3 regions of the Fictibacillus sp. 5RED26 genome follow, and region 2 is predicted to be linked to each of the others. Evidence: riboswitches for the same ligand, from Rfam matches in the RefSeq annotation. Region 2 holds a riboswitch; each other region holds the start of a gene.
What was found. A riboswitch is a leader RNA that binds a small molecule or an ion and turns the genes downstream of it on or off. The one in region 2 is predicted to bind thiamine pyrophosphate.
Positions count from the first base shown of each region.

Region 1: it holds a riboswitch for thiamine pyrophosphate, as region 2 does, so the genes downstream of both, thiD (bifunctional hydroxymethylpyrimidine kinase/phosphomethylpyrimidine kinase) here and tenA (thiaminase II) in region 2, are expected to answer to the same signal.
Region 3: it holds a riboswitch for thiamine pyrophosphate, as region 2 does, so the genes downstream of both, tenI (thiazole tautomerase TenI) here and tenA (thiaminase II) in region 2, are expected to answer to the same signal.

Region 1 is NZ_JACZDU010000001.1:685,415-692,007, forward strand. Features, by position in the region: gene IHV10_RS03660 (YecA family protein) at 1-485, opposite strand, end outside; gene IHV10_RS03665 (DUF4349 domain-containing protein) at 680-1,591, shown strand; gene IHV10_RS03670 (IDEAL domain-containing protein) at 1,719-1,949, opposite strand; TPP riboswitch at 2,319-2,424, shown strand; gene thiD (bifunctional hydroxymethylpyrimidine kinase/phosphomethylpyrimidine kinase) at 2,520-3,332, shown strand; gene thiM (hydroxyethylthiazole kinase) at 3,319-4,221, shown strand; gene thiE (thiamine phosphate synthase) at 4,218-4,895, shown strand; gene thiW (energy coupling factor transporter S component ThiW) at 4,898-5,410, shown strand; gene IHV10_RS03695 (hypothetical protein) at 5,478-5,720, shown strand; gene IHV10_RS03700 (winged helix-turn-helix domain-containing protein) at 5,895-6,497, shown strand; gene IHV10_RS03705 (hypothetical protein) at 6,494-6,593, shown strand, end outside.
Region 2 is NZ_JACZDU010000001.1:1,372,011-1,378,603, reverse strand. Features, by position in the region: gene IHV10_RS07180 (ABC transporter ATP-binding protein) at 1-1,027, opposite strand, end outside; gene IHV10_RS07175 (ECF transporter S component) at 1,041-1,622, opposite strand; gene tenA (thiaminase II) at 1,624-2,328, opposite strand; TPP riboswitch at 2,414-2,521, opposite strand; gene IHV10_RS07165 (manganese-dependent inorganic pyrophosphatase) at 2,657-3,586, opposite strand; gene IHV10_RS07160 (glutamate synthase subunit beta) at 3,692-5,170, opposite strand; gene gltB (glutamate synthase large subunit) at 5,196-6,593, opposite strand, start outside.
Region 3 is NZ_JACZDU010000002.1:117,768-124,360, reverse strand. Features, by position in the region: gene yidC (membrane protein insertase YidC) at 1-265, opposite strand, end outside; gene IHV10_RS08895 (hypothetical protein) at 294-575, opposite strand; gene IHV10_RS08890 (MoeB/ThiF family adenylyltransferase) at 614-1,630, opposite strand; gene IHV10_RS08885 (thiazole synthase) at 1,627-2,394, opposite strand; gene thiS (sulfur carrier protein ThiS) at 2,399-2,593, opposite strand; gene thiO (glycine oxidase ThiO) at 2,599-3,666, opposite strand; gene tenI (thiazole tautomerase TenI) at 3,650-4,270, opposite strand; TPP riboswitch at 4,340-4,446, opposite strand; gene IHV10_RS08865 (YjiH family protein) at 4,512-5,810, opposite strand; gene IHV10_RS08860 (hypothetical protein) at 6,012-6,281, shown strand; gene IHV10_RS08855 (alpha-amylase family glycosyl hydrolase) at 6,371-6,593, opposite strand, start outside.

The DNA.
Region 1 (6,593 bases), 690 kb from region 2:
AGTAGAGCACTTTCTGTTTTTGGCTTTTCAGCAGCATTGATTGTTACATCATACACAGCTTCTGTCCAAATATCCTGTACGGTAAAGATGAATCCTGTCTTCTGCTCAATTACTTTATAAAGGGATGGTGAAGCTGTTGTCCAACCAGCTAGTATTTCCGCGACTTCTGGTTTAACAGCGTTCTTCACTTTCTCTACATAAAGTTGTACAGGCGTTTTATTATCCTTAATCTCTGAGCAGAAAATTTCCCAACAAACTGCAATATTTGCGTATGTTTGTTCTTGCTCTTTAGCCACAGGGTACTTTTTCACATACTTGGATGTACGTTCAGCTAAATCCTGCTGATAGTTCTCCAAGGCATATTTGATGAGTCCTTCTTGATGGAAGGATACTTCACGTGTTTGCTCTTCTTTATGTAAGCAACATTTTTTATATTTTTTTCCGCTGCCACAATAGCACGGATCATTTCTTCCTATCATTGACATGCTATTCCTCCAGTAAACCACTTACTTATCCTGTACATACTAGCATAAATCGGTTTTTTTTCAAACTACAAATCATCAGACACTATTTTATCACAAAAATGTCTCAGAAAAAATCATTCAATAGGTTGGTTTTTTTGGGAACTGAAACCTTTTTCTTCTAAAAAGCGTCTAAGCGAAAAAGGGGGTATCACGATATGTGGGAAAAATGGAAATTGTGGGTATTTGTTGCTGTACTTCTGTTGAGTGCATGCAGCAGTGAGAGCAGTTCGAAAAGTGATAAAGCTATAGATCAAGATAGTGGTGGGAAACAGTCAGAAGCCAAGGTAGAGAGTTCATCAGAAGAGGGAAGTAGGAATGGTGAATCAGATAATGATAAAGCGGAACAGCAACTAAAAAACCAAAGGAAAGTAATTTATAACGCTGATCTCATGATCGCAGTGGATAAATTGCAAAGCTCGATGGAGACTGTTCGAGAAACGGCAGAGAAGACAGGCGGATATATGGTTGAGTCTCCTACTAGTATAGGTGAAAAGAATGATGAATCTGGTGTGATGGTTGTTCGTGTGCCGATGAAAAGTTTTCGTGTGTTTTTAGATGATGTTCGAAGTTTAAGTAAAGGAACACCACACGAAAATGTTACTGGAGAAGACGTTACAGAAGAATATGTTGATCTGACTTCACGGTTGAAAGCAAAGCAACAAGTTAGGGAACGTCTTGAGGCTTTTATGAAGGACGCACAGAAGACAGAAGACTTATTAAAGATATCTGGTGACCTAGCTGCCGTACAAGAAGAGATAGAACAGGTAGAAGGGCGCTTAAACTTTTTGAAAAATCAAAGTGATTACTCAACGGTTACGATACAATTTGAAGTGAAAAATTTAAAAGCGCAAGAACTTCAAACAGAAGGGTTAAATACGTGGGCAAAAACGAAGGTGCTTTTTATGGATACGGTAAACTTTTTAATGTCTGCGATTTCATTAATTGTAGTGAGTATTTTAGGATTAGCACCGATTTGGCTGATTGTAATTATTGTGGTTTATGTATGGTGGCGGAGACGAAAAACAGAACAAAAGAAAAAGCCGGAATCACCGACAACTATGTCTTAAGAGATATGTGTTTAACCTGTCAGTAACTGGGACGTCAGAAACACCCTCTGCAGCACGGATGATCCGTTTGCTGAAAGGGTGTTTTGGCTTTTACGGCACCTTTTAAGTGGTGTGCCGTTTTAAAGCACTAGCTGAGAAACGCTTTGTATTCTGCGCTTAATTTCATAAAACGTTCTTTATCTTTTGTATCCAAGGCAATGTCAATTTCTCTCTCATAATACGCTTTGTAATAATTGTGAAGGGCCTCATCTAATACCATTTGGGCAATAAGGCTGAAGGCAAATGGGTCTCTTTTTTGTTGTTTGTATTGCACCATCTCATTTTGGTTCTTGTTAAAAGAAGTGTTTTTGTCTTTCATCCTGTTTCCCTCCTTAAAATTATCTCCCTATCCAATTAACCTTTTATGTTTCTAGGTTTCTACTAGTATACTGAGCAAGATGCCTAATGACAACCATTTTATTTGAAAATTCTGAAAAAATTTATACATTGTATCTAAAGTGCTATGTTTTCACCACCTTTTGGGAAAAATGTTAATGATTTGTCATTTTTATTTCTGTTCGCTGCTCTTTGTTACAATTGTTTAAATTCTATTTTTTTTATGTTGTAATAGTGTGTTAGTTATTATTTCCCCGTATTTAAAGATGGTTAAACTTTTTGAAACACGTAACCTAAAAATAATTGACATTGTTGTTTATGTATGAGTAGGATTGTGTTAACTCAATAATGTCATTTTCGCTAGGGGTGCTTATTTTAAGCTGAGAGAAGGTTGTGACCTTCGACCCTTTGAACCTGATCCAGTTCATACTGGCGTAGGGAAGCGGTGTGGATAACAGTTTCCTTTATGAAATGAAATTTTAAGCCACCCGCCAATCAGCGGGTGGCTTTTTTTGCATTAGGAATTAGGAGGTAGATGAATATGGGACAACTGATAAAGGTAAGTAAAGCACTTACGATTGCAGGATCAGATAGTGGCGGTGGTGCAGGTATTCAGGCTGATCTAAAGACGTTTCAAGAATTAGGCGTGTATGGTATGTCCGTCCTTACGGCAGTCACTGCACAGAATACGACAGGCGTTCAAGGCGTATATCCAGTTTCTATAGAAGGTTTAGAAGCTCAGTTAGTGTCTATAGGCAGTGACTTGACGCCGGATGCGATAAAGACTGGAATGCTCTTTTCAGGTGAATATATTGAGAGAACAGCTTATATGATAACTAAATTCGGATGGGAAAACGTAGTGGTCGATCCAGTTATGATCGCAAAAGGTGGGGCTACATTGTTAGGAGAAGAAGCATTACATGCTATGAAAACATGTATGCTACCGCTAGCGAAGATCGTCACACCAAACATTCCTGAAGCTGAAGCATTAACAGGTATAACGATAAACAGCAGCGAGGCTAGAGAAGAAGCGGCAAGAGTTTTGTTTGATTCGGGTGCTGATCATGTTGTAGTAAAAGGCGGACACTTTGGAAACGGTGAATTTGTTTCGGATCTGGTATTTAATGGCATAGAGATGATTGAACTTGTAGAGAAGCGGATTCAAACGAAAAATACTCACGGAACGGGTTGTACGTTTTCAGCAGCATTGGCTGCAGAGCTTGCATACGGGAAAAAGGTCGATAGTGCGATCGTGCATGCTAAGAAATATATACAGACCGCAATTGAACATGGAATCGATGTTGGTTCAGGTCATGGACCGGTCAATCATTTTGCCTATAGGAGGATTGCACATGAACAATACTAGGATACAAGAATGGAAAACGTTTGTTTCACAGATTAGAGCAGAAAAGCCACTCATTCATCATATAACGAATAATGTCACCATGAACTTTCTGGCCAATGGAGTCCTCTCAGCAGGAGGGAGTCCAATGATGGTGCATGACGCATGTGAAGTTGAAGAAGCTGTAGGGGTTGCCGATGCGTTAGTCCTGAACATTGGAACAATAGATGAAGCTTCAGCAAAATCTATGATACTCGCACTTCGTAAAGCATTGTACGCTGAGGTTCCAGTTGTCCTTGATCCAGTAGGAGTAGGTCTATCATCATTCAGGCAAGAGCTCGTAAAGAAGTTGTTGTTTGAATATTCAGAATTGAAGGGGGTCAGACCCCGAAGAATTCTGACAATTTGCGGAAATGCTGCTGAAATGCAGTTTCTGGCTGAAGGGGCTTGGGAAGGAAAAGGTGTGGATGGTGATTTGGCGACGTCTGAAGATGATCTGATCAAGCTTGCGGGGGCTGCGGCAAAGCAAACAGGCTGTCTTATCGCCATGACTGGAAGTAAGGATGTTATTTCAGATGGTGAAAAAGCTATCGTGCTTTCTCATGGGGATCCGATGCTTTCTTATGTCACAGGGACAGGATGCTTTGCTACCTCAATGGTAGCTCTATATCAAGCCAATCTGAAAAAAGAAGTCACAAAGGAGACAGTAAACATGCCAGTCTTAGAACGAACCGCATTAGCTATATTAATGCTTACTAAAGCGGCAGAAGAAGCTGTTAAAACTGCTCAAGGACCAGGAAGCTTTCAACAAAATCTTCTTGACCAGCTTTTTCAGTTAGAGACTACCCATGAAATATTTCATGAAACAATCCACTGGCAAGATCACATGTTGAAGGAAGGGGCAAATAGATGAGAACCAAAGCTAAAACACGTTTAGAACAAGATCTATCACTTTATTTTGTAGCTGGAACGATGAACTGCAGTTCACCAGAAGATTTTTATCGTATTCTCTTGCAAGCGATCGAAGGCGGGATTACTGCCTTTCAGTTCCGGGAAAAAGGTGTGAACTGTTTAAGTGGTCAAAATCAGTTAGAAATGGCAAAACGTGCAAAGGAAGTTTGTCAAGAACATGATGTTCTTTTTATCGTGAATGACGATCTAGACTTGATGAAGGCGGTTGATGCAGATGGCCTTCATGTTGGTCAGACAGATGGAAAGCTGGATATCATACGCCGTGAAACAGAAGGTAAACTATTAGGTGTTTCGGCACATACTCTAACTGAGGCAGCCGACGCTATCAAACATGGTGCGGATTATATCGGCGCAGGTCCGATCTATCAAACGTCCACAAAAGCTGATGCGAAGATTCCGGTAGGAGTTGATTTAATCAGAGAACTTCGCAGCAACCAGATAAACGTCCCACTTGTTGGGATCGGTGGAATCACACTTGAAAACGCGAGTAAGGTCATTGAAGCAGGTGCTGATGGTGTTGCAGTTATCTCAGCAATCAGTGGTGCAATAAATCCTACATCCGCTTCCGTTAATCTGCTTCATTCTATCCATCGTGCAAAAGAGAATCGTAAGTGAAGATTTCTGTCCAAAAGATTACTGTAATGGCGATGTTGGTCGCAATTGGGACAATCTGTTCTCATTTGTTTTGGATTCCTGCTGGGGTGGCAAAAGCGTTTCCCGTTCAGCACGCGATCAACGTGATGGCAGGTGTGACACTTGGACCCATTCCGGCAGTTATTATAGCTTTTAGTATCGGCTTGTTGCGTAACTTATTTGGAATCGGTTCATTGCTTGCTTTCCCAGGAGGAATGATCGGGGCATTTGTAGCAGGGTACCTTTATAAAAAGGGAAGAAAGTATGTCTTTGCCGTTATAGGCGAATGGATAGGGACAGGGATCATCGGAGCTATTATAGCAGTGCCAGTAGCTACAGTTTTTCTAGGAACAAAAACTGGCGCATTCTTTTTTGTCACTCCTTTTTTAGTCAGTTCAATTGTGGGTGGAGTAATCGGTTTGTTAGTCATCCGTGTACTTCATAAAAATGTTGCAGCAAAAAACTGGCTAAGATCGAACCAAGAAAAATCTGTATGAAGAAATGCACCAGATAGGCCTCTACATCGTACACTATGTACTATCAACCGGTGAATAGGGGGCCGATATGATGAAAAAACGTCCAAAACGCTGGGTGTATACAGAAATGGTTCTCATGTTCTTAGGGCTACTTTTGGCTATTTATAACGGTAAGACTTGGGAAAGTCCAACTGTATTATTTTCAATCTTGATGGTGATTTTTATTTTTCGGGCAGTAGAGCGAAAAATTTTTAATCAAAAAACGGAATTTTGGTTGAACGCAGGAATGGCCACGGTCTTTTTCATCCTTGGAATCGGACCGTTCGTATAAGGAGTATAAAAAGAAGCAGGCTGAAGAGAAGTCAGTCTGTTTTTTTTGTTTCTTTCTATAGGCAAACGTATATTTTTTTCAAATCTTTGACAAAATGACGTGTAACGTAATAAAATAATTTTACGTAAAGTTATATTTTTACGTCAGGCCAAATAATGAAGTGAGGTGATGAGAGTGAATAGGAATCAAAGTATGCCAGAGACGTTTATTGTCACAGAACCAGAACAAGCAGCTGCGCTATTGCATCCTGTAAGATCTGAGCTCATAAGTTTGTTAAAGGAGCCGCGTTCTGCGACAGAGCTATCAAAAAGAATGAACGATTCCGCTCAAAAAATGAATTATCATCTTAAAGCACTTGAAAAAGTAGGCCTTGTAGTACGTGCAGGCACAAGGAATGTAAGAAACCTTGTAGAAGTTCTATACGTAAGTGTCGGCCGTTCGTTTTTATTGTCAGATTCACTAGGTCTCTCTGCTGACACGATGAAAAAGCTCCAAGATCAAACGGCTCTTGCTCATGTGTTATCACTCACTGAGAAGATCAAACGAGATGCCATTTCCTTAATGGAGCAGTCGGAAGATGAAGAGATACCAAGCGCAGTGATGGAAATGGAACTAGCACTTTCCAACGTTGAACACCGCAATCTTTTTTTGCAGGAATATGCAGATATGCTCACCACTCTCATTCAAAAACACCACAAACCGAACGAAGAGAATGCAAAGATGTACTACGTTTCAATGGCGATGTATCCAAAACCTGAAGGAGGCGGCACAACGTGAATAAGGAGAATAAAAGTACGGTTATCCCAATCAATCGCGAAGCAGCAAGTGATGATACTAACATCATTCCTATGAAAACAGAAGTACAGGTTACAG
Region 2 (6,593 bases):
TTAAAAATTGATATTCAGGGTTCTGAAATACGAGGTAAAGAAGTCCAGAGATGTCTTTCGTTTTTCGAATAGGTACATCATTGATAAAATAGTCTCCAGATGTTTTTATGAGCTGCATCAGAGCCAATAATAATGAACTCTTTCCTGCTCCGTTTTCACCCATTATAGTGACCCATTCTCCTGAATGGATCACTAAGTGATCTACCACGATCTTAACTTCTTTGTTTCGATATCCTTTGAAAATCTGTAACTTCATGGTGTTTGAAAGTTCTTTCTTGTTATTCATGATTGGTTCTCGTTTATAATCATCCCATACACCAGGGTACCAAATTCCAAACTCTTTGATCTTTTCCTTATAATGAGTAAAGACCATTGAAGTGTTTCCATCAGCTAGAATTTCTCCATCTGGAGTAAATACAATGAGACGATCAGCGAAATCTAGGATTTTCTCAATTTTATGTTCAACAATGATCAACGTCTTATCTTTCCATATTCTTTTTACCGTTTCCCAAATTTGTTCTGTACCCTTTTCATCAATAAAAGCAGTCGGTTCATCTAAAAATATTACATCTGGTTTCAGTGCTAATACAGATGCAATCGCTAATCGTTGCTTCATTCCACCAGATAGATGTTGAATCGGTGTATGAATGTTCTCAAGCTCAAGACCAACCTCTTTTAATAAAGAACAAATCTTGCTGGTCATCTCTTCTCGAGGCACTTCCAAGTTCTCAAGAACAAATGCTAATTCTTCATCAACATAGGGCATACAGAACTGAGTATCAGGATCTTGAAATACAAATCCCCATTGATCAGGGATTTGTATGTCATCACATTTCATAGGAATATCAATTGTTCGTGGTACTAGTCCAGAAAGAACCTGCAACAATGTGGATTTGCCACATCCGGAGGTGCCAAGAAGAAGCACTTTTTCACCACGATTAATAGACAAACTCATATCTCTAAACAGCATTTTTGATTCGCCCGGAAACTTTAATCTCAGATTTCTCACAGAAGTTACGCTTGTCATCCAACCACCTCAGTTATTGATCTAACGCTTCATGATCCTTTTTTGACGAAGATCGTACTAAATTCGTCACACCTGTAGCCTCTAAAGCTTTTGCAATAGAAACGGCAAACAATCCTGTAAACAAGATAGAACCGATTATTCTAAATACGATAAATAATGTTAGATTCCATGTTGAAAGATCACCGATATATCCTTTGTAAAAGTCCATGATTAAAGATCCTGCACATGAACCTAGTGCAGCAAGTGAGATGACGAAAAGGTCAAATCGTTTATAACGAAATGCGAATAGGATAAATTCTGCAAACAATCCTTGAATCAGTCCGTATAGTAACACTTCAAGTCCAAATTCAGAACCCATCAAAAATTCTCCTGAAGAAGCAGCAATTTCAGCCAATAGGGCAACTCCAGGCTTTCGAATGATTAGGAATGCAACGGTCGCCGCCATGAACCACATCCCATATATCAACTGATCGATGTGAAGGCCAAACGGTTTTACGGCATAATATAGAGGTCCCCAAATCTTATACAGTATGCCAAATGCGATAGAGATTACGATTGTTACAAGGATATCCGTTAACTTTAACCCCTTTTGCATACTACCCTTCACTCCCGATCGTCGACGTGGTCAGGCTGAATGGAATCGGCCATTTTTCCAATGTATAAGCCATCTCCCAGAAGGAATACTCGTACTGACAACTGATCAAGAAATGTTGAATCATCTTATTTCTCTCCACATCGCTTGCTTTTTCAGCCAATTGATTCAGTCTATCAATCTGCTCTTGTACAAGTTCTGTGAACCATTCACCGCCATATGCAGCGATCCACTCTTGATAGATGGATTCTTGTGGTGTCGCCCCTTTGAATGTTTCACCAATCTCTTGATAGATCCAATAACAAGGCAGAATTGCTGCGATAATTTCTCCCAAACTTCCAGACTCTGCAACTCGGTAAAGGTGAGATGTATAATGGTAAGCAGTGGGAGCAGGTTCAAAATCAGCTAGTTCTTCTTCTGTCACTCCAAGCTGTTTCATAAATGTCTCATGAAGTCCTAACTCCGCGTCATTTGTACCTTGTGCATGTGCTGCCATTCTAGAAGTCGTATACAAATCTTCAGCTCTTGCAGCCCCCATCGCTTGTATTCTTGCAAAATGAGATAAATAATACGAATCTTGTAATACATAGTACCTGAACCGTTCTAAAGAAAGGTCACCATCTGCAATTCCCTTCACAAATGGATGTTGAAGGTTCGCTTCCCAAATAGAAGCCGCTCTTTCTCGCAAGATATCAGTAAATGTGTTCATATGAATCCTCCTTGTTTTATCCAACAAAAAAACCACTCTCAGCTAAGAAAGTGGTTGTATATGGAGAATTCAAAACAGGAATAAAGACTCCGCAACACCACTTCCCTACGCTGGTATAATCCAGATCAGGTTCTAAGAGTCTCAAAGTCGCACTTTGATCTCAGCCTTATAAAAGGCACCCCTAGTGGTTCGTTTTTATATAGTTGGTTTCTGTCTTAAATGATAGCAGTCTCTTTTAGATTGTCAACTATTTTTAAGAAACACGACCTTTGTATAACAAAGTAAAAGGGCAAAGCCGTAGTATGGCATTACCCTTTAAAATCTTCATTTATTTGCTCATCGCTTCTGTTAAAACAGGTACGATTTGTTTTTTACGAGAAACAACACCTTTAAGGATGGCTGTATTGTTTTCTAATTTAACGTTATAAGCTTCTTCAACAGATTGTGATCTCTTACCAAGAGCTAACGCTGTCGAATCATTTGTTAAGATATCTGTTACAACAAACATGAACAGGTCTAGACCTTTGTCAGCAATCACTTTCGTAATCGCTGATTCTAAATCCTCTTGATGTTTCATTACATCGCTAGCATCAACCGTATTCACTTGAGCAACTTCAATTTTATTTTCACCAATGTTAAATTCTTTAGCATCAAGTGAAATCAATTCTTCAACAGATTTATCACTTAAGTCAGCACCTGCTTTTAGCATTTCTAGACCGTACTTTTCCGCATCTACACCAGCAATTTCAGCAAGTTCGCGTGCTGCGGCAACATCTTCTTCTGTACAAGTAGGTGATTTAAACAACAATGAGTCAGAAATAATGGCAGAAAGCATAAGTCCGGCAATGTTCTTCTCAACTTGAACGCCTTTCTCTTTGTACATCTTGTTTAAGATTGTAGCTGTACAGCCAACAGGTTCAGCACGATAGTATAAAGGATCGCTTGTTTCAAAATTCGCGATACGATGATGGTCAATAACTTCTAATACTCTTACTTTGTCAATGTCATTTGCACTTTGTTGACGTTCATTATGGTCAACTAAGATTACCGCGTTTGCTTCAGCAGAGACATGTTCAACTAAACGCGGAAGTTCAGCTTTAAAATAATCTAATGCATATTGTGTTTCACCATTGATCTCACCTAGGCGAATAGCTTCTACGTTTTGTCCTAATTTAGTTTTCAAGTCAGCGTAAACCAGAGCTGATGTAATCGTGTCAGTATCTGGATTTTTGTGTCCAAAAATAAGTACTTTTTCCATGCGTCTACTCCTTATAAATAAAAGAATTGTTTTAGCCTAAGCCCTATTTTATCATATATAAAAAGCTTTTGGCTTTTGGAGTTTATTGTAGCATGGAAAAAAGTATTAAGGCAAAACCGTACTTCCCATCAACGATAGATCCACTTGACGTGCACAATCACGTCCTTCTTGGATCGCCCAAACGATTAAACTTTGACCACGTCTAGAATCACCTGCTGCAAATACTCCATCTACATTTGTTCTATAGTCACCATGTTTAGCAACTACTTTGTTATGTTTGACTTCAACACCAAATTCTTTTAAGACTGGCAGTTCTGTACCCTCAAAACCGATCGCGATGAAAACTAGATCAGCTGGCCAGATTTTTTCAGATCCAGGAATTTCTTCAAAAACCATATTTCCTGCATCATCTGATGTTCTTTTCATCTGAATCGTATGAAGTTCTTTTAATCGACCATTATGATCTGATACGATTTTTTTCGTTTGAACGGAGTACTCTCTTGGATCATGTCCGTATTGAGCAGTAGCTTCTTCATAGGCATAATCCATTGTGAAAATGTTAGGTTGCTCTGGCCACATGTTTGCATCACTGCGCACATCAGGAAGCTTAGGGTGCTTACCAAATTGAACTACACTCTTACACTTTTGTCGAAGAGCCGTTGCCACACAGTCAGCACCAGTATCGCCACCACCAATTACGATTACATTTTTACCTTCTGCATCAATAAGTGGTTCAGAAACTTCGATGTTCAACAGCCTCTTCGTTGCTTGTGTTAAATAGTTCATAGCAAAATGAACACCATCAGCTTCTCTTCCTTGAAGAGTTAAATCTCTTTGTTTCTGTGCACCTGTACATAGAATTATAGAATCATATTGATTCTTTAGTTCCTCAGAGGTAACATCTTTTCCCACCTCTGTGTTAAGAATAAAATCAATACCCTCTTGTCTTAATAATTTGATTCTTCTTTCCACAACATCTTTATCCAACTTCATGTTAGGAATTCCATACGTTAACAATCCGCCGGCTTTGTCTGCTCTTTCATAAACGGTAACAGAATGACCCGCTTGGTTCAGCTGGTCAGCAGCAGCAAGCCCAGCTGGTCCTGAACCTACAATAGCGACTTTTTTTCCTGTTCTTCTTTCTGGAATCCTAGGTTGGATCCAGCCGTTTTCAAACCCTTTATCAATAATTGCTTTTTCAATGTTCTTTATGGTTACAGCAGGTCCAGCTAATTCAACTGTACATGATCCTTCACAAGGAGCAGGACAAACCCGTCCTGTGAATTCAGGAAAATTGTTTGTTTTCATCAAACGGTCAAGCGCTTCTTTCCATTTTCCACGATAAACCAGATCATTCCACTCAGGTATCAGATTGTTAATAGGGCAGCCTGCAGCAGCCCCATTAATCTCGATACCAATATGACAAAAAGGTGTACCACAATCCATGCATCTAGCGCCTTGCCTTTTCAACATATCTTCTGGTTGTTTTTTTGTATACTCTTTCCAATCTTTAAGACGTTGGAGAGGCTTTCTCTCTATCGTTTCTTCTCTCGGGTATTCCAAAAATCCGGTTGGTTTTCCCATGTAAAATCTCTCCTCTCATCTCAATTTATTTCAGGATTAATTTTGTCGGTCCAGGTCTGCCACTTGCTTTCGCTGCGCTTGAACCTGCTTCAAAAGCGTTCATAATCGCTTCATCTTCGGAATATCCAGCTATTTTCTCTTCTTCTATTTTCTTAATCATTTCTTTGTAATCATGTGGAATGATTTTCACAAAATGTGACTGTTCTACTTTCCAGTTTTGAAGGATTGCTGAAGCTTTTTTACTTTGAGTGTATGAAAAATGATTAATAATCATCTGCTTGACTGTTTCTGTTTCTTCAGAATCCATTAATCTCTCAAACTCAATACCTTCTTTGTTGCACAATTGTTTTAATAAAAGGGGCTGATGTGTGTAGATATAAGCGATACCTCCACTCATACCTGCTCCAAAATTCTTTCCAACATCTCCAAGGACAACTACTCGACCACCAGTCATATATTCACAGCCATGGTCTCCGATTCCTTCGACAACAATGTTAGCCCCACTGTTTCTAACTGCAAATCTTTCTCCAGCTAAGCCGTTAATGTAAGCTTCACCACTCGTTGCTCCATAAAAAGCAACATTTCCTAAGATGACATTATCATCAGCTAAATATTCAGCCATTTTAGGAGGTGCAACAATCAATTTGCCTCCTGATAAGCCTTTTCCGAAATAGTCATTACTGTCACCGTTCAGATAGAGAGTCATGCCTCGTGGCACGAATGCTCCAAAGCTTTGTCCAGCAGATCCGGTAAAGTTAAGCGTTACAGTATCTTCAGCAAGACCTTCTTCACCAAATCGTTTCGTTATTTCACTACCAGCAATCGTACCTGCTACACGATTCGTGTTCTTAATTGGAAGGTTGAATGAAACAGCCTTCTTCGTTTCTAAGGCAGACTGCAGTTTCGGTAAGATCTCATTCATATCGAGTGATTGATCAATCTTATGATTTTGAGAAGTCTGTTTCGTACGAATACCGTCTGCTTGATAAAGAAGCTTTGATAAGTCGAGATGCTTCGCTTTCCAGTGATTTTTCGCACGATCTCCAACTGTTAAAACGTCAGTGCGCCCGACCATTTCTTCCATCGTACGGAAACCGAGTTCAGCCATGATCTCACGAATTTCTTCAGCCACGAATCTCATGTAATTGACAACATGATCAGGGTCACCCATATATTTTTTTCTTAATTCAGGATTCTGTGTAGCTACACCTACTGGACATGTATCAAGATGGCAAGCACGCATCATGATACAACCTAATACAACGAGTGGTGCTGTAGCAAAACCATATTCCTCAGCGCCTAACAATGCAGCAAGCACAACATCTTTACCTGTCATCAGCTTCCCGTCTGTCTCGAGGGTTACACGTTCTCGAAGTCCATTAAGCATCAACGTTTGATGTGTTTCAGCAAGTCCTAACTCCCA
Region 3 (6,593 bases), on a different contig from region 2:
GCTGAATTCCCTTCATCTTTTCCTGATTTTTCGTTTGTTTTAACGTTAACGGCATGATCAGGAATCGTATCACAATCGTTAAGAGGATGATCGCAATCCCATAGCTATCGTTAAACAGATACGCCACATATTGAATGAGCTTTGAAAACGGGTAGATGAAAAAATGGTTCCACACACCTGGGCTTTCTGCTGTAATCGGTGTGTTATTGCACCCGGATAATAGAAAAATTGCTAGCAATGAAAGAATGGATATATATTTCTTCAAATTTGTTCCTCCTTGTTTTAAAAAAAATCTAAGCAAACAAGGAGTAAACGTGCCCTTCTTTATCATCTGGCGTTTCTTTTCTAAACATTGTCCGTGCGATCTCGTCTCGAATGAAGCAATAGTTTTGAACGAGGTGAGAATCGGTCATTCTCTTCTCGTAACATAGCCTGTCCTGCTTCACATGGTGATTTGATCTATGAACAAGAGATCGATGAACGACCGAAAGCTGCTTAGCTATAATGAACGTTAGTGCGATACTAATGGATAAAACTAATGCGTCCGTTTGATACAGCAGATCAAAAAACTCCATAAATCAAATCACCTCCTATACTTCATTATACAGAATTCTTACCCTATAAATCTATGATACAGAGATTTCGCTTCTGCCGTATTCTTCGTTCCATGAACAAGTGCACGTCCATCTTTAAAAAGAACGAGGCGGTGACTGCCACTTTGAAGCTCCAGTAAATAAGGATTACAGCGAACGTCACCATGTGGCAATAATCTTTTCTCCATCTTTTCTAAATCAATCTCGATCGTATGAGCGGGACGGATTTGAACAGTATCCCGACCGCAAAGAACAGCTGTTTTTAACGCAGCACCTTTTTCTAAATAAGGATATGTTGGGTTAGCTCCGCAAGATGGACAATCTACCTTCTTCGCTTTTCCCATCCCTAATTGGACATGCTGATTGGTCCACGTATCAAATGTTACGATTTTTTTCCTGATAGATGCATAGTCTTCTACTAAAATCTTTAACGCCTCGGCTGTTTGATAAGCGGTGACCATCTGTACAGCTGGAGAGATAATTCCTGCTGTATCGCATGTTTGTCCGTTCGCCGGAATCTTATCGAGCAAACAGTTCAAACACGGTCCATCTCCAGGTAAAATCGTGTAAGAAATGCCGTAGCTTCCAACACACGCCCCGTAAATCCACGGAACCTCATATTTCTGAGCCAAATCGTTGATCAACAAACGCGTCTCAAAATTATCTGTCGCATCCATGATCAGATCGATACCCGAGATCAGTTCTACTGCTTCCTCAATCCCCATATCCATCACATGTGCCTGAATTTCTACTTCTGAATTAATTTGGTTTAATCTATTCTTTGCAGCAACTACTTTTGGCAGTTGTCTCTTCGCATCTTCTTCAGAATAAAGCTGCTGACGCTGAAGGTTCGTCCAATCCACATAATCGCGATCGACGAGTACGATCCGTTTTACGCCTGCACGCGTAAGAGCTTCAGCGTTTCCTGCACCAAGAGCGCCTGCACCAACGATGAGCACGCTTTTTGTTCGAATTTTTGCTTGCCCTTCTATACCGATCGGGCTAAATAATTCCTGTCTTGAATAACGCTCATTCACTTCACACTCAACCCTTCTAAAGGACTGCTCGCTGTTGCCGTTTCTTTTCTCGGGATTCTTCCCGCTTCATACCCTAACTTTCCAGCTTCTACCGCCATTTTCATTGCAAGGGCCATCTTTACAGGATCCTTCGCACCCGCTACGGCTGTGTTTAATAGCACACCGTCTGCTCCGAGCTCCATCGCAATCATCGCGTCACTCGCACTACCGATCCCTGCATCAACTATAACCGGAACCTTCGTTTGCTCAATAATAAATTTTAAATAGAGCGGGTTAATAATTCCTTGCCCGGAACCGATTGGAGAAGCGGCAGGCATGATTGCATGTGAACCAAGCTCTTCTAATCGTCTAGCCAGGACCACATCATCTGACGTATAAGGAAGCACGATGAACCCTTCTTTTAATAGCTCTTCTGTGGCTTTAAGCGTTTCCACTGGATCCGGCAACAGCGTTTTGTCGCATCCGATGACTTCTACTTTTACCATATCACATAATCCTGATGCTTTCGCCAGTTTTGCGATGCGTACCGCTTCTGTCGCCGTTTTCGCACCTGCTGTATTCGGTAACAATGTGTATTTTTTCAGATCAAGCATCTCTAAAAAGTTTGGTTGGCTTTCTTCAAAGATGTTCATTCTACGAACCGCAAACGTCAAAATCTCAGAACCAGAAGCTTCTACCGCTTCTTTTTGTGTTTTGAAGTCCGGATATTTGCCTGTACCTAAAAGTAATCGAGATGAAAAGGAATAGTGTCCAATGTTTAACATACAATCAACCTCCGCCAACAAATCGAACAAGTTCGATCTTGTCGTTTTCTTTTATTTGAGTTTCACTTTGTTTTTGATTATTGATGATCTCTTCGTTTACTTCCGCAATCACCACTTGGTCATGTAAGTTAAGGTGCTTCAGCAGATCTGTGATCGACTGCAAAGAATTTGGCACCATGACCGCTTCTCCATTTATCATAAGTTTCACGAATGATATACCTCGCTTTCAATATGGTCAGCAATCCTTTTTCCAGTTATAGCGGAAAGCAGAATGCCGTTTCGATAGTGCCCCGTTGCAAGAATGAGCCCCTCTTTATGTGGAGAAGGACCGATATAGGGTTGACCGGATAGCGTTTGGGGCCTGATGCCTCCCCATGCTTTTTCAAAAACAGCACCACTTAGTTCAGGCACGATTTGTTTTGCCTTCTCCATCAATTCAAATAGACCTGAAAATGTAACCTCTTCATTAAAGACGTGTGGTGTACTTGTCGCGCCAACAAAAATTTGGTTTTCTCGCTTTGGAACGAGGTAACAGTTTTTGTATTTTACCGTACCTGTAAGTAGTGGACGCTGTGTTTTAAAGGAAAGACATTCCCCTTTTACAGGCACCATTTTTAGTGAAGGCTCGATATCTGAGCTCCACACCCCACAAGCTACTATGACGGAATCAGCATGAAACGTTTCCTTCGTTGTTACAACACCTGTGACTCTGTTGTTGGTTTGGAGAAGCCTAACCACTTCGGTATGCTCTTTTATCTCGGCACCGAGAATTTTTGCGGACTGATATAGGGCTCGAGTAAGCTTAACAGGTGACACTTGAGCATCTTTTTCAAAATAGAGAGCTCCCTTTACAAGTGAGGATAATGCGGGTTCTTTTATGATCAGTTCTTCAGCTGAAAGCCAGAAAACCTCTTCATCTTGATCTCGACGCTTGGCCGCTTCTCTTTTTAAATCATCCGCTTCTTCCTCTGTAAACGCGAGTTCATAAATCCCCTTCTGGATCAGTTCAATGTCTATCCCACAAACATCGAAAAGCTCCTGTGATAAAGGGGTAAAAGAGTCCCGACTTTCTTTTGCGAGCAGATAGAGTGGATGATTGGTCTCAAACTCCATCTCTGCACCGAGCATGCCAGCTGCAGCACTTGAAGCCCTGCTCCCAATTGTTTCTTTTTCAAGAAGCAGCACACGTTTGTTTCGTTTACAAAGCTCATAGGCGATGGAACAGCCGATCACGCCGCCTCCAATAATGATGGCATCATACGTTGTGCGCATCCCACACCTCCAGTTGTTGTTTGTACAGCTTCACCGCTTTTAGTGGTGATTCCGCTTCTAAAATGCCTGACATCACGGCGATTCCAGATGCACCTGTTCCGATGACATTCCGTACGTTTTCTGGTGTAATGCCTCCGATCGCGATGACCGGAATTGTGATTTGATCTACCACACGTTGAAGCTGATCTAACCCTCTTGGCTCCGCATCACGTTTGGAAGAAGTCTTAAAAATATGACCATACATGATGAAGTCGGCGCCGTTTTGTTCAGCATCCTGTGCTTCTGAAACAGAATGGACAGAGCAGCCGAGCATCATTTCAGGCAGAGCTCTTCGCACTTGTGACACATCTAAACTGTGATGTGTCAGCTGAACACCTTTTATACCTGTACAAAGCGCTACATCCACCCGATCATTTGCGATAATTTTAGAGGGAGGCACTCCAGCTTTCTGCAGAAGATGGATAAGATGACTGAGTTCTTTCGCAGACTTTGTTTTTTCTCGTACATGCAGCGCCGTGATGTACGGATGAATGAGTTTCGCTATCTTAACCAACTCTTCATCACTTTGCCTTCCCGTAGTAATTACATGAAGCTGTTTTTCCACAATAAAAAACCACCTCCTTTATGTAGCAAAGAGGTGGTTTCACAGTTTTAAGAATTTATAGCGTAGTATCTGATCCACACACCACTTCCCTACGCTGGTTCTAACCAAATCAGGTTCCAAGGGTCTTAAAGTTCACTTTAATCTCAGCCTTAACAAAGGCACCCCTAGTGGTAATGATTATTTAATTTTATATACTACTATTCTATCGATAAAGGGCTTTCATAACAACCAGTAAAAGTATTTATAGGAATAAATAAGCTAGCGGAGTCGCTATAATCAATGCCAACACCGTGCGCTGGAACCAGATAACTAGTAGTTTTGGAACACTGATTGAGATTTCTGTTGAGAGTACACAAGGAATACTAGCTGAGAAAAATAGAATGGAAGCTACGGAAACTACACCGATTACGAATTTCGTTACAAGTGCCGCTTCAGCTACTAAGAGTGCAGGCAGGAACATTTCAGCAACACCGATAGAAGCCGCTTTCGCAGCAAGCATAGCATCAGGAAGCTGCAGCGCCCATGTGATCGGGTAGAAAACGTAACCCAGCCAGTCAAAGACAGGCGTGTATTCTGCCAACAAAAGGGCGATTAAACCGACACTCATAATGGAAGGCAATATACTCATCGCCATCAGAAAGCCATCTCTTAAATTAGACCAAATGTTAGTCAAGAATGCAGGGGCGTTCTGAGATGAATCCATCGCGTTTCGCCAAGCCGTTTGCAAGTATTTCTCATTCACCTCTTCTTCCGGCTGACCTTCCCCACCAGAATACGTATCATCCATTCTGCTTAACGGACGAATTCTCACTGTGATTGCCGTTACTAAGAAAGTCACCACAAGCGTCGTCCAGAAGTAGGTGTTCCACATTTCCATCAGACCTAGCGTTTTTGCCACAATGATCATGAACGTTGCAGAAACGGTAGAGAAACCAGTTGCAATGATAGCTGCTTCTTTCACCGTATACTTTCCTTCTTTAAACACGCGGTTCGTGATGAGTAGACCGATCGAATAACTGCCGACAAAAGAAGCGACGGCATCAACCGCTGACCTGCCCGGTGTTTTCCAGATAGGTCTCATGATCTTTTGGACGAGCACCCCGATAAACTCCATCAGACCATATCCTACAATAAAGGCTAGGAAGACAGCACCGAGTGGAACGAGCAACCCAACAGGGATCACGAGTTTCTCAAATAAGAACGGTCCCATGTTCGGATCGCTTAACCAGCTCGGACCCCATTCAAAGTAAAGTAGGACAGCTGCAACGAGTCCCACAACTTTTAGCAATGAGAAGGTGGTCGTGACTCGGTCTTTGTTCCACGTTTTTTTGTAGAACGGATAAACAGCACCGAGCAATATGACGAGCAATGCATAAAGCGGTACAGCTTCACCCGCTGTATCTCTCACCCATGTTACAAGATGATCGAGTGGGATCGATGACTTTCCTTTCACTGTGATCGGAATGAAGAACATGAAAATACCAACTGCACTGAACAAAAGAAATTTTAACGAATGAGACCAAGAACCCGCAGTTTTCATTACTTCCAACTCCCTTTCCGCTTGATAAGCCTGCGCTTGTCAGGCTCTCTCTACATCATATCGGGACAAAGTTCGAAATATGACGAGTCGTGCTTGTACAATTTTTATAGGTTATCTTCCCTTTTTGTGCCTTTATATGTCTGATGACAACGTGTCTAGGGAATAACAGTTACATAATCAAAAAACAGGAGTGTTTTGTGAATGAAGTATTTTATCAATGTAAACAAAAGTGTAGAAGAAGAGTATGGAAAAATGTTTGTATATGATCCTGCACGCAACAAGGAAAACGAAGACGAGCTAGAAGTGTTGAACAACTTGGACGAACAGGATCATGGAAAGCCTTATATCTTTCCGAAGAGCTTCTTGTTAGAAGTTGCGGCTGAGGATTACGAGAGATATGCGGAGGCGAAGAGAAGTAATCAAAATGTAGAACGTGTGACTGAAAACATTTTAGAGAAGTACCGGAATTAGATATTTTATAAACGAGTACTCCGTATGGAAATACTCGTTTTTTTATGAAAGAAGATGCCGCTTCTCAAGAGAAGCAGCATCCTACCAAACTAGTTCTTATTAAGCGTCATCACAATATCCTTCGTGTTCTTTCCAATCGCCCCGCCGTCATTTTTGAAAATAGTCGTTTTATTCTCTTCTGACGGTTCGATATGAATGTTCAGCTTGTTCTCTCCTGCACTTAAATTCACCGTGTGTGAGAACGTCATGTCATCATTGATCGTAACCGGCTGGCCGTTGATCGTCATCACACCCTCTTTGATGGCATTTCCT